3 regions of the Kosakonia sacchari SP1 genome follow, and region 3 is predicted to be linked to each of the others. Evidence: predicted binding sites of a transcription regulator. Region 3 holds the regulator's gene; each other region holds the start of a gene.
The links. The regulator Fur, encoded in region 3, represses iron uptake genes when iron is present. The targets are predictions, from matches to a motif close to ATAATAATGAGAACNACTATCAA.
Positions count from the first base shown of each region.

Region 1: a site for Fur is predicted at 2,988-3,010, ahead of sufA (Fe-S cluster assembly scaffold SufA). Genes of this name have one in related genera too.
Region 2: a site for Fur is predicted at 2,538-2,560, ahead of fes (enterochelin esterase). Genes of this name have one in related genera too.

Region 1 covers NZ_CP007215.2:2,738,104-2,742,586, forward strand. The annotation lists gene sufD (Fe-S cluster assembly protein SufD) at 1-357, opposite strand, end outside; gene sufC (Fe-S cluster assembly ATPase SufC) at 332-1,078, opposite strand; gene sufB (Fe-S cluster assembly protein SufB) at 1,096-2,583, opposite strand; gene sufA (Fe-S cluster assembly scaffold SufA) at 2,592-2,948, opposite strand; gene C813_RS35885 (Ecr family regulatory small membrane protein) at 3,395-3,583, shown strand; gene C813_RS35890 (alpha/beta fold hydrolase) at 3,743-4,483, shown strand, end outside.
Region 2 covers NZ_CP007215.2:3,546,216-3,550,698, forward strand. The annotation lists gene entF (enterobactin non-ribosomal peptide synthetase EntF) at 1-1,025, opposite strand, end outside; gene C813_RS39825 (MbtH family protein) at 1,036-1,239, opposite strand; gene fes (enterochelin esterase) at 1,268-2,479, opposite strand; gene C813_RS39835 (TonB-dependent siderophore receptor) at 2,733-4,483, shown strand, end outside.
Region 3 covers NZ_CP007215.2:3,416,725-3,421,207, forward strand. The annotation lists gene ybfF (esterase) at 1-386, shown strand, start outside; gene ybfE (LexA regulated protein) at 519-800, shown strand; gene fldA (flavodoxin FldA) at 964-1,494, shown strand; gene fur (ferric iron uptake transcriptional regulator) at 1,787-2,233, shown strand; gene C813_RS39205 (beta-N-acetylhexosaminidase) at 2,348-4,483, opposite strand, start outside.

The sequences.
Region 1 (4,483 bases), 680 kb from region 3:
CGCAGGCAGCGCCTCTCGCACATCAGCAAAACTGATATCAAAACCGGAACCCGCCGTGTCGTCGCTCAGCGCCGTGTTAAACTGACCATCGACAAACACCAGCCGCACGGCATCCACTGGCAATGCCAGCGCGTCGCGTTGCTCGGCACCGATCGTGCCGGAGGTGCTAACAAACTGGCTGTTCAGTAAGCCTTCCAGCGGCGTGTATTTCCAGTTTTCATGTTTGCGTGTCGGCAACCCTAAACGCAGCATTTGCTGCAGATGCTGCTGCGCCGATTCAGAACGCGTCCCACCCTGGGTTTCAAACAGATGATGCCACTGTTGCAGCGCGTTACTGCTGTTCGGTAAGCCAGCCATAGCCCTGCTCCTCCAGTTGCTTAACCAGCGTGAAATCACCGGATTTCACGATGCGCCCCTGATACAACACATGAACGAAATCCGGCTTGATGTAATCCAGGATCCGCTGATAGTGCGTGACAATGATAAATGCGCGTTTTTCATCACGCAGCGCATTCACCCCTTCAGCAACAATTTTTAGCGCATCAATATCAAGACCGGAGTCCGTTTCATCCAGGATGCACAGTTCAGGTTCCAGCACCGCCATTTGTAGAATGTCGTTACGTTTTTTCTCGCCGCCAGAGAAACCGACATTGACCGAACGGGTAAGCAGATCTTCGGGCATTTTCAGCAGCTTGATTTTGTCTTCCATCAGATCCTGGAAGTCAAACCGATCCAGCGCCTCTTCGCCGCGATATTCACGCACCGCATTAAGCGCCGTTTGCAGGAAAAACTGATTACTGACGCCGGGGATCTCCACCGGATACTGGAACGCCATAAACACGCCTTCACCAGCACGGTCTTCCGGCGACAGCTCCAGCAAATCTTTGCCTTTAAACTCGACGCTGCCACCCACTACTTCATAATCTTCACGGCCAGCCAGTGTCGCAGAAAGCGTACTTTTCCCGGAGCCGTTCGGCCCCATAATCGCGTGGACTTCACCGGGGCGCACCTCCAGGCTCAGGCCTCGCAGGATCTCTTTATCTTCAACGCTTACCTGCAAGTCTTTAATACTTAACATTTCTTATCCTTTAATCCTTAACCGACACTGTGTTCAAGGCTGATGGCCAGCAGTTTTTGCGCTTCAACGGCAAACTCCAGCGGCAGTTCAGAAAAGACGTCTTTACAGAAGCCGTTGACGATCATGGAAATGGCATCGTCTTCACTGATCCCGCGTTGCAGGCAATAGAAGAGCTGATCTTCACCGATACGTGACGTCGTGGCTTCATGTTCAAGCTGAGCGCTGTTATTACGGCACTCGACATACGGGAAAGTATGCGCCCCGCAATCCGGGCCAATCAGCATCGAGTCGCACTGGGTGAAATTACGGGCATTGGTCGCCGTCGGCATGATTTTCACCAGCCCGCGATAGCTGTTCTGGCTATGCCCGGCGGAGATCCCTTTCGAAATAATCGTCGATTTAGTGTTCTTACCGATATGGATCATCTTGGTGCCGGTATCCGCCTGCTGATGCCCGCTGGTCAGCGCAACAGAGAAGAATTCACCGATGGAGTTATCGCCGCGCAGAATACAGCTGGGGTATTTCCAGGTGATGGCGGAGCCCGTCTCAGATTGCGTCCACGACATCTTGCTGTTTTCGCCTTCGCACAGCGCGCGCTTGGTCACGAAGTTGAGGATCCCACCGGTGTTGTTATCCCCCGGGAACCAGTTTTGCACCGTGGAGTATTTCACTTCCGCGTCTTTGTGAATGATCACTTCCACTACTGCTGCGTGCAGTTGATAGCTGTCGCGCACCGGTGCGGAACACCCTTCGATATAGCTGACGTAACTCCCTTCATCCGCCACCAAAATAGTGCGCTCAAACTGGCCGGTTTTTTCCGCATTAATGCGGAAATAGGTCGACAGTTCCATTGGGCAACGCACGCCTTTCGGGATGTAGATAAAAGTGCCATCTGAGGCAACGGCAGCGTTAAGCGCGGCAAAAAAGTTGTCATTGGAAGGAACCACCGTTCCGAGGTATTTTTTAACCAGTTCCGGGTGGTCATGGATCGCCTCGCCGAACGAGCAGAAGATGATCCCTTGCTCCGACAATTTTTCCCGGTACGTCGTTGCCACCGAGACGGAGTCAAAAATCGCGTCAACCGCCACTTCTTTACCTTCACGCACCGGGACGCCTAGCTGGTTAAAGGCCTCTTCAACTTCTTCCGTCAGCCAGGCATTTGCGCCGGTCTGTTGCACCGCTCCGGGCTGCGAGGCGCACGTGTCATCGCAGTTGCCACAGGAAGGTGCGGAGTAGTAACTGTAATCCTGGTAATCCAGTTTTTCGTAATGGGCTTTCAGCCAGTGCGGCTCTTCCATCTCCAGCCACGCCCGGAAAGCGTTCAGGCGAAACTCAAGCATCCATTCTGGTTCGTTGCGTTTCGCTGAAATGGCCCGCACGACCTCTTCATTGATGCCTTTTGCCAGCTCGTCGGTGCTCAGCCGGGTAAAAAAGCCCTCTTTATAATTGAGGTTGCCGCCGGTCCAGATTTTGACATCGTCAGTTGCTTCAGTATTACGAGACATAGTACCGCCTATACCCCGAAACTTTCGCCACAGCCGCATTCGTGCTGGGCTTTCGGGTTATGAAATTTGAAGATCTGATTTAAACCTTCACGCACGTAATCCACTTCGGTGCCGTCAATAAATGGCATCGCTTGCAGCGGTACGTAAAGGCGCGCGCCGTCAGATTCATAAAGCAAATCGTCTTCGCTCGGCTCCGTCACGGTATTGAGTACATAGCCAAAACCTGCGCAACCCGTCTGCTTGATACCAAGCCGTACACCGAGCACACCGGCCTGCTTACTGGCCAGCGCACGAATATGTTCTGCGGCAGCGGGTGTCATGGTTAACCCCCGCCACGTAAAATCTTGCGGATTAAATGATTCCATCGTTTACCTCACATCAGCAGATCAAAGGCTCATAATGCTATGTTAGTGATAATGATTATCACTTCAACCTCTTTTCCGAAGGGTTATTAGCCACAAGCCCCTTTTTTCGGCACATGTTATAAGCATAGACTCTGCGCAAAGGCTTTACAGGTAAGTGAAAATTTGTTTAATAAATTGATAAATAATGAGTTTAGAGGGTGTAGCGGCGACCAGACGGTGAAAAAGAAAAGATGCATAGCCAATACCTATTACTGAGATAGGATTTTGAAATTTTTCAATGTTAAAAGTGACCCGCTTATCAAAACATTATGTTTTCGCAAAACGCTGTCTTAACGCGTAGCCCCAACTTCAGCGCTTTACGTTTTTAAAATTAATCTCCAGTGATATCAACAGTCCGCCCGCCAGCGGCAAAATAGTCATAGTAAAAAGTTGAACCGGATGCTGGAATGAGTGTCCGAAAACAAGAATTTTTTACCACATTTGAGCAAGTTATGGATAAAACGGCGTTGATTTTGCTGCTGCTCGCGGTGGTGGTTCTGGTGGTGGGTTTATGGTCAATTTTCAGCGAAACGCTGTGGATAGTAGCCAGCTTCCTGGAAACGTTGCTTTACCCCACTATCTCCACACCGGAGTGACGTTATGGTGTTCTGGTCGCTATTACATAAATAGCATGGGATAAGAAAAAACATTCGAAAAAGAAGAAATTACCCCCTCATTTCTGAAATGAAGTCAGTTATATTCGGCTTTTTTAAAATGTGCTCACATCGCTGAGCCATCAAACAAGGAGAGTATTGATGAATGCAAAACCAATGATGTCTTTTTTAGATAGCGGAACGGGTTTTCCCGTGCTGTTAGGCCATAGCTATTTGTTTGATAAAGCGATGTGGTCGCCACAAATTGAAACGCTTAGCCGGCACTTTCGTGTGATCGTACCGGATTTGTGGGGGCATGGTGAATCCCCGGCATTGCCTGGCTCACCCACCTCTCTGGCCGATATTGCCGCCGACCATCTGGCTTTAATGGATTCGCTCAATATCGATCAGTTTGCCGTGGTCGGCTTGTCGGTCGGTGGAATGTGGGGAGCAGAACTCGCGGCCGCCGCACCGTCGCGGGTTAAGGCTGTGATGTTATTTGATACCTTTATTGGCGATGAAACGGATCTGGCGCGTGAGCGTTACTTCGCAATGCTCAACGCCATCGAGGCGACCGGCACTATTCCCCCGGCATTACTCGATTATATTGTCAGTCAATTTTATTCGCAGTTTGCCGCGCCTGAAGATGTTCAGCAGCTCATCGCTTATCTTTCCTCGCTCTCTACAGAGCAGCTTCGCAGCAGTATTGTGCCGCTCGGTAAATTGATTTTCGGCCGACCAGATCGTATGAGCATTCTGGATGCTGTGGCTTGTCCGGCGCATGTGGCAACTGGCGAACTGGATCTGCCGCGCCCGCCAGTGGAAGGGCGACAGATGGCAGAAGCATTAGGTTGTGAATTCACGTTGATTCCTAATGCGGCGCATATCAGTAACCGGGAGAAC
Region 2 (4,483 bases), 130 kb from region 3:
TCGTCGCCCGCCGCACGCCCGGCGTCGCGCGCAATTTGTTCGGCGTCATAACGCTGGTGACGACGCATCGCTTTCAGGCTGCCTGCAAGCACCGTCGCCAGCCCGGAGAGCGTTTGTGTGCCATCCAGATGAATACCCAGCGGCAACACGTTCAGCACCGGCCCGGTGGCAGTTAACGCCGCCGAACCCATACGGCGCATAAAGATAAATCCGGCGGTATAGTCGGTGCGCCCGCACAGCCGCCCCAGCCACAGTGCGGTCAGCGCCAGCGCCAGATCGGCAGGTGAATTGTGGCTAAAAGCCTGAGTTACGCGGCGAAATGCCCCGGTATCCATCGCCACGTTGAGACGTAAAATATCGGTTGTTGCCGCACGCCCCGGCAATGGCGTATCGGAAAGCGAAACCGGCGAGGGCAACACGCTGCGCTGCTGTGCCCAAAAAGCGCGGTCACGTTGCCAGGCGTCACTTTCGCGGTAGCGCTGGTACTCTTCCACCACCCCGGCAAACGGTGTAAAGGGTGATGTCGGTGTGGGTTCACCGCGCCGCCATGTGCTGTAAATGGCGGCAATCTGGCGGGTAATCGCCGGGAAACTGAAGCCATCAACCAGTAAATGGTGATAACGCTGATACCAGTACCAGTGCTGCGCGCCCACGCGCAACAGTTGATGGCAAACCAGCGGATTGCCGCTCTCCACACGCAGGTTTTGCGCCAGGTCATCCTGCATTATCTGTAATGCGGCGGCATGTGGTTCGCCGTTGTCACGCAAATCAACAATCTCCGGCAGGGCAAAGACATGTGCCTCATCGACCCACTGCCACACTTCGCCGTTCTCTTCCTCAAAACGCATGCGCAGCGTGTCGGCCTGCGACAAACCGCTAACAATCGCCTGTGCCAGCAGCGCGGCGTCGATATCACCTTTTAATTCAACATAGTGCGCCACGCTCCAGGCGTTGGGCAGGGTTGAGAGTTTTTCCGCCATCCAGATCCCCGGCTGTGCGGCGACCAGCGGTAAACGTTGGGTCATTTTCCGCTCCTCATTGCACATGGTGCGCCGGGGTTAATGTTTGCCAGTTTGCCGCCAGCCAGGCGTCGCACTCATCCTGCGGTTGTGGCTCGCAGACAACATTCCAGCCTGCGGGAAGCGCGCACTGCGCAGGCCACAGGCTGAACTGCCGCCGGGTATTTTGCAGAATATAAAATTGCCCTTGCGGGTTATCGAAAGGGTTGGTGAATTCCATAGCAAACTCCTGTCGTGAAAAGGTGCGATTAACAAGCGCGGGTAAGCGGCTGCCAGAGGGTGATAAGCCCGGAGGTCAACCCGCCGCGCCAGCAAAGCGCATCGTGTCCGCCATCAACCTGACGCCAGAAAACCGACTGCTGTGTGCGTTGTAACAGGGGAAGAAGCGCCTCGTTGGCGCGAAAAATAAGCGGTTCGCGAACGCCCGCCTCCAGCACAATGCGCAGGCCCTGCGGGTTCAACTCACCGTTTTTAAGTTGTTCGATAATGATGCCGTCACGCTCGCCGCCGCGATGCGGCCACCAGAACGATCCGGACTGGCTCAACACGCAACCAAACCGCTGCGGCCAGTGCAGCGCGGCATACAGTGACGACAGGCCGCCAAAACTCTGCCCGGCCACCACGGTGTGCTCCGCGTTGTCGCTGAATGGCGCGATGCCACGAACCTGCGGCAATAACTCGGCTTGTACCGCCAGCCAGAAATCGGCATTGCACGGCAACTCCCGGCTGCGGTGGGCGTTATCAATCACATCGATCAGCACATACACCGCCTCCGGCAGTTGCCCGGCGGTGGTTAAGGCTGCCAGCGCAGGCCATACCGGCATGCTTTGCGCCCAAAACTGCCCGTCGAGCAGGATCGCCAGCGGGTGTTCAGCGCTATCACTATTGCCGGTGCTATAAACCCAGACGCGGCGCGTGTTGTTCAGGCGCGCGCTGCGCCATTGCAGGCACTGCGGTTCGTTGAACGGCGTTTCGATTTCGCGCCAGCCCGGCTGCAACGGCGCATCGGGCATTTCCAGCGCCGAAACGGGATGACCGCGCCCGCCACGCCAGCTTTGCGCATTGAGCGGATCGGCAATCGCACGCGCCAGTAATTTGCGCCAGCCTTCGCGCAGCGCGGTGCGATCCGGCGGCGTAATCGTGAAAACGTCGGCGGAAAAATCGTCGCTGTTTTGCGAAGGAATAAAGCAGTAGCTGCCGCGCCAGCTAGCGGCAAGCGTGGTTTTCCAGCACCAGACATCGGTTCCGGCAATGCGCGTCAGCGATTGTGGCGTCGATTTTTGATGGTGATCGGTCACCCCGGTAACGTAGATCCACACCCGGCGCACGCGCGAGGTGGCTTCTGTCCCGGCACGATCGCGCCACCAGAACGTGACCTCATAATTTCCCTGCGCGTTTTTGACCCATTCGGGCCCCTGTTTTGACTCCCACCAGGCATCACTTCCCGTTGTTGACGTCACGGCTTTAACCTCAAATATGCTGTGGAAATTTTTGCTTGCAGATCAAAAAATATCGATAATATTATTGATAACTATTTTCATTTGCAATAGCGTATTGGCGCGCTATGGGAAGCGCGTCTTTCACTTAAAACGGCCGCCGTGGGCGAATTTTCTCAGGACTGAGCGCCTCGCTACGAGCTGGCTTCATTATGCCGCCTCCTCTCCCCTGGGAAAGGACTAGCCGGGGATGCGGCGACGAAAAGCAGGAACAACAATGAATAACAAAATCAAATCCCTGGCCGTTCTGGTCAATCTGGGGATCTACGGCGTTGCTGTGCCAGCGTTGGCGGCAGAAACCAGCGCCGCCTCTGGCGAAGAGACGATTGTCGTCACGGCTGAGCAGCAAAACTTGCAGGCACCGGGCGTTTCCACCATCACGGCCGACGAAATTCGTAAGAACCCGCCTTCCCGTGATGTCTCCGAAATTATCCGTACCATGCCGGGCGTGAACTTAACCGGTAACGCCACCAGCGGTCAGCGCGGGAACAACCGCCAGATCGACATTCGCGGCATGGGTCCGGAAAACACCCTGATTCTGGTGGATGGTAAACCGGTCACCAGCCGTAACTCCGTGCGCCTTGGCTGGCGCGGTGAGCGCGACAGCCGGGGTGACACCAACTGGGTGCCGCCGGAAATGATCGAGCGTATTGAAGTGATTCGCGGCCCGGCGGCGGCGCGCTACGGTAACGGCGCGGCAGGCGGCGTGGTGAATATCATCACCAAAAAAGAGAATACTGGCGAATGGCACGGCTCGTGGAATACCTATTTCAACGCGCCGGAACACAAAGATGAAGGTTCAACCAAACGCACCAACTTCAGCCTGAGCGGCCCGCTCGGCGACGATGTTAGCTTCCGCCTGTATGGCAACCTCGCCAAAACCCAGGCCGATGCGCAGGACATCAACAAAGATCACCAGTCCGAACGTACCGGAACTTACGCCAACACCGTCGTTGCCGGGCGTGAAGGTTCGATCAACAAAGACATTACTGGCGTCGTGCGCTGGGATTTTGCCCCGATGCAGGCGCTGGAGTTGCAGGCCGGTTACAGCCGCCAGGGCAACCTCTACGCGGGTGATACGCAGAACACCAACAACGACAGCAGCACCAATAACTACGTCAATGATAACTACGGCAAAGAGACCAACCGTCTTTATCGCCAGAACTACTCGGCGACCTGGACCGGCGGCTGGGATAACGGCGTGACCACCAACAACTGGATACGTTATGAACACACCCGTAACTCACGTATCCCGGAAGGACTGGCGGGCGGTACGGAAGGTCTGTTCAACGCGCAAAAATTCTCTGATATCGACTACGGCGATCTGCTGCTGCACAGCGAAGCAAGCGTACCGTTTGAACTGCTGTTCAAGCAGAATCTGACCATCGGTGCCGAGTGGGATCACCAGAGCATGAAAGATTCCACCTCGAATACCCAGACCTTTATGGGCGGCAATATCCCGGGTTACAGCAGCACCGGCCGTAGCCCCTATTCCGATGCGGATATCTTCTCGGTGTTTGCCGAAGACAACATTGAGCTGACTGACAGCACCATGCTGACCCCGGCGTTACGCTTCGACCACCACACCATCGTCGGCAATAACTGGAGCCCGTCGCTGAACTTATCTCAGGGCCTTGGCGACGACTTCACCCTGAAAATGGGTATCGCCCGCGCTTACAAAGCACCGAGCCTGTACCAGACCAATCCGAACTACATTCTCTACAGCCGTGGCCAAGGTTGCTACGCGGTCACCGTGGATGCCAATGGCAGAGACATCGGCTGCTATCTGCAAGGTAACGACGATCTGAAAGCGGAAAACAGCATCAACAAAGAGATTGGTCTGGAGTTCAAACGTGACGGCTGGCTGGCGGGTGTCACCTGGTTCCGTAACGACTACCGCAACAAGATTGAGTCTGGCTACGCGCCGGTTGGACAGACCTCCATCAAGAGCGGCAATTCAAACTTGAA
Region 3 (4,483 bases):
CCATCAACGCGGTCAGTGATGCAGAAGCATCCACTCGCCAGCAAGCTGCAACCCTGATGCGTGAACATATAAATGAAGAAGGTGTCATTCAGTTCCTGCTGAAATCCTTTGTCGACGGTACGTGGCGTTTCAACGTGCCGGTGTTATGGGAGCAATACCCGCATATTGTCGGCTGGGAAACGGTTCCGGCCTGGAACAAACCGGCTCTGTTTGTTCGCGGTGGAAATTCCCCTTACGTCACTGAAGCCTACCGTGACACGCTGCTGGCGCAGTTCCCACAAGCGCGAGCGCATGTGATTGCCGGTGCCGGCCATTGGGTTCATGCCGAGAAACCCGACGCGGTTTTGCGTGCTATTCGTCGCTATCTCGCTGAAAAGACAAATTGATTAAAAAGGCGGCGACTGGTCGTTTCAACGCGCCCGGTCGTTGGCGTGTCCGTTGTGCTGATGTATGATGGCGCGCTATTCAGCCCGGGCGCGCCGCCCGATTGCTTGTTTTTCCCGTAGTATGCTTAGACCATGGCTAAAGAACAAACGGACCGTACGACACTAGATCTGTTCGCGAATGAGCGTCGCCCGGGACGGCCGAAGACAAACCCGCTCTCGCGCGATGAACAATTGCGCATCAACAAACGCAATCAGCTAAAACGCGATAAAGTTCGTGGGCTTAAGCGTGTCGAATTAAAACTCAACGTGGAAGCCGTCGATGCGTTAAACGAGCTGGCGGAAGCGCGTGATATGAGCCGCAGCGAGCTTATCGAAGAGATGCTGCTGGCGCAGCTGAAGGCATTGCGCGGCTAGCGAATCCTCCGAAACATCATCGAAATAACACTTTCATGTGTCATACAGTGCAGTCCGACGCGATAGCAGTTTCCGCGTGCTTCCCTGTTCTGCTATGATTGCCCTTATCTGTAGGCGTAGCGCCACCACCATACTCATTAAGTTTCAAGAGGTTATTTTACTCATGGCAATTACAGGCATTTTCTTCGGCAGCGACACCGGCAACACCGAAAACATCGCGAAAATGATTCAGAGTCAGCTTGGTAAAGACGTTGCCGACGTACATGACATTGCCAAGAGCAGCAAAGAAGATATCGAAGGGTATGACATTCTGTTGCTCGGCATTCCTACCTGGTACTATGGTGAAGCGCAGTGCGACTGGGATGACTTTTTCCCGACGCTGGAAGAGATCGACTTTAACGGTAAATTAGTTGCGCTGTTCGGCTGTGGCGACCAGGAAGATTACGCGGAATATTTCTGCGATGCGCTGGGCACCATTCGCGATATCATCGAACCGCGCGGCGCGACCATTGTTGGTCACTGGCCGACTGCGGGCTACCATTTTGAAGCCTCTAAAGGTCTGGCGGACGATGACCACTTCGTTGGCCTGGCGATTGACGAAGACCGTCAACCTGAGCTGACTTCCGAACGCGTTCAAAAATGGGTAAAACAGGTTCGCGAAGAGTTGCACCTGGACGATATCCTTAATGCCTGAGTTTTTTACGGCGTAATCTGTGGATTGCGCCGTATTAATAGATAAAAGCAATGGAAATAATTGCTACAAATTTTTAACTTTTTTATCCATCGCTGTACAATGAGCCCTGCTAAACTGGGTGCCGCCGTAAAGGACTTTGCTGGCGACACCACGTTTTATAAGCTTACTTTACTTGAGGGCTTGCAGTTTTCATCCAGCCATGGCAGTTCTATAATGAGACGCATTACCCCAGGTGCATTCCTTATAACTTCCGCTAAGGAAGTGAATCGTATAGCAACAGGACAGATTCCGCATGACTGACAACAATACCGCATTAAAGAAGGCCGGCCTGAAAGTCACGCTTCCTCGGTTAAAAATCCTTGAAGTGCTTCAGGAACCGGATAACCATCATGTCAGTGCGGAAGATTTATACAAACGACTGATCGACATGGGCGAAGAGATCGGACTGGCAACGGTTTACCGTGTACTGAACCAGTTTGACGACGCCGGGATTGTGACCCGTCATAACTTCGAAGGCGGCAAGTCCGTTTTTGAACTGACTCAGCAACATCACCACGATCACCTGATCTGCCTCGATTGCGGCAAGGTGATTGAATTCAGTGATGACTCCATTGAAGCGCGTCAGCGTGAAATCGCCGCGAAACACGGCATTCGCCTGACTAACCACAGTCTTTACCTTTACGGTCACTGCGCCGAAGGTGACTGCCGCGAAGATGAACACGCGCACGACGCGAAATAACAGCTTTTGAAGCCTAAAAAGCCAACCTGACGGTTGGCTTTTTTTTGCCTGCAATACTGGCAAAAAAGAAAAACCCGGCAAGCTCGCGCCGCCGGGTGTAATCACTGCCTCACATTACGCTTTTACGCTGTCGACACGGCTAAAGCGTTTACCGTCCGGGCTGACGGTTCGCACCTGCACTTCCCCGCTCACTTGCGGACGCGCTTTATCGTCGTAGCGCTGCCAGTTTTTGCCGCCGTCGGTTGAAAACTCAACCACCATGCCTGGGAAGCTGGTATTGGCTTCAAGTTTTCCACCCACCACGCGCGCGCCCGGTACTGGCAGGCGGTAATGAACACCAGCCTTATCCAGTTTCGCCAGTTCGCGATGACCTAACAGGTTCGCAAAGCGTTGCCAGTCACGTTCCAGCGCTTTCACATCTACCAGATGTGTCTCACCGCCTTTGTATTCACGTCCGGCTTTGTAATCCTGCTCCCAGCCCGCGCGATGCCATGCACGTTCAGCCACCGAAACCATACGCGGATAAATCATGTACTCCATCTGGTTATCGGTGCGCACCACCTCGCTCCACAGCTGCGCAGAAAGGCCATACGCGCCCGGCCACGGTTTGTCGGATTTCGCGCTAAACGGGTTGCCATCACGATCGAGCGAGGTTTCCGCGTTCTGCGGCATGTTGTCCGGGGCGAAACTGAAAATCTTACGTTCATCGCTAAAACGCGTACCCCAGTAGTAACCGCTTTCGGCCGGGTTGACCTCATTCGGGAAATCGAGATAAACGTAATCAGGGTTAGAGACCACAACGCGGAAGCCTTTGTTCGCCCAGTCATTCACCGAGTCAAAACCGCCCCAGTAGAGCGTATCCCAGAAGTTAACATTGACATGATCGGTGGCGAACACCGACGCGTCTTTGGCATCTTTCAAACCGTCCTGCCACGCCTGCATCGTGTCAATGCCGTGCGCTTTCACCAGCTTGCTGACCTCAACGCCAAAATAGCTGGAGAGATGTTCCACGTCGGCAACTTTGCCCTCTTTGATCATCGCCTGGCAGGCTTGCGATTTCGCCCACGGCTTATCCTGATTGCTCTGATCAATAATGCCTTTGCCCGCTTCCGGTTTTTTCTGATCCGTATAACCGGCGCCCAGATAGATGTTTTTCGCTTCGTCACCGCCAAAATGCCAGGTATTCAGCGGCAGCCCGGCTTCTTTATGCATCTGCTGGATTTCACCAATCACTTTGTCTACGAAGTTACGCGACGAATCAAGGCACGGATTGAGATAACCAGTGCGGTTATAGAACTGCACACCGGTGGTGTTCGATGTATCAGTGGGATCCAGCAGACGATATTGATTTGCCTCTTTCTCTTTGCCTGCTTTCATCAGGCGATCGTAACGCGCTTCCATCGAGATCACCGCTGCACGCGCATGAGCTGGCATATCGATTTCCGGGATCACTTCGATTTGTCGCGCTTTGGCGTATTTGAGGATTTCGATGTAATCGGCACGGCTGAAGTGACCGCTACCGTTGTTATTACTGTCCGGTCCGGAACCGAGCTGCGGCAACAGGCACGTTTTCTCACTCAGATCATGACAACGCTTACTGCCGATATCGGTCAGTTCCGGCAGGCCGGGGATCTCAATGCGCCAGCCTTCATCATCCGTAAGATGGAAATGGAATTTGTTCAGTTTGTATGCCGACATCTGATCTAACAGGCGCAGTACCGCCGCTTTACTGTGGAAGTTGCGACCAACATCCAGCTGGATGCCGCGATAATCAAAACGCGGTGCATCTTTCGCTTCAAGCGCGGCAATCTTCATCTCGCCCGTAGCAGGAACGAGCGACAGCAGCGATTGCAGACCGTAGAACACGCCCGCTTGATCGTAGCCGGTCACCACGGTTTCTTTCGCGCCAATATGCAGACGGTACGCGCCAGACACCGCCTCATCGCCGCTAAAGGTGTTGCTGGCAATTTCAGTCCGTAGCGGATAATTGCCCTCTTTCACGCCCAGTAATGCAAAACGTGATTTCACCGCATCTTGTGCATCGGCACTCAGCGCGGAGAGATCCAGCTTCACGCCCTTACTCAGGTCGACATCCTGCCCGTGGATGTTAACGTGCTGTGGCGTTGGCACAATCTGGCCACGCAGCGACGCGAGATTTAGCGTTTTCACATCGCTATTTTTCTCAAAGCGCGCCTCAGCAGTCATCAGGATATTTTTGTCGTCCGGCGTACGTTTCCACTGGTTATCAAG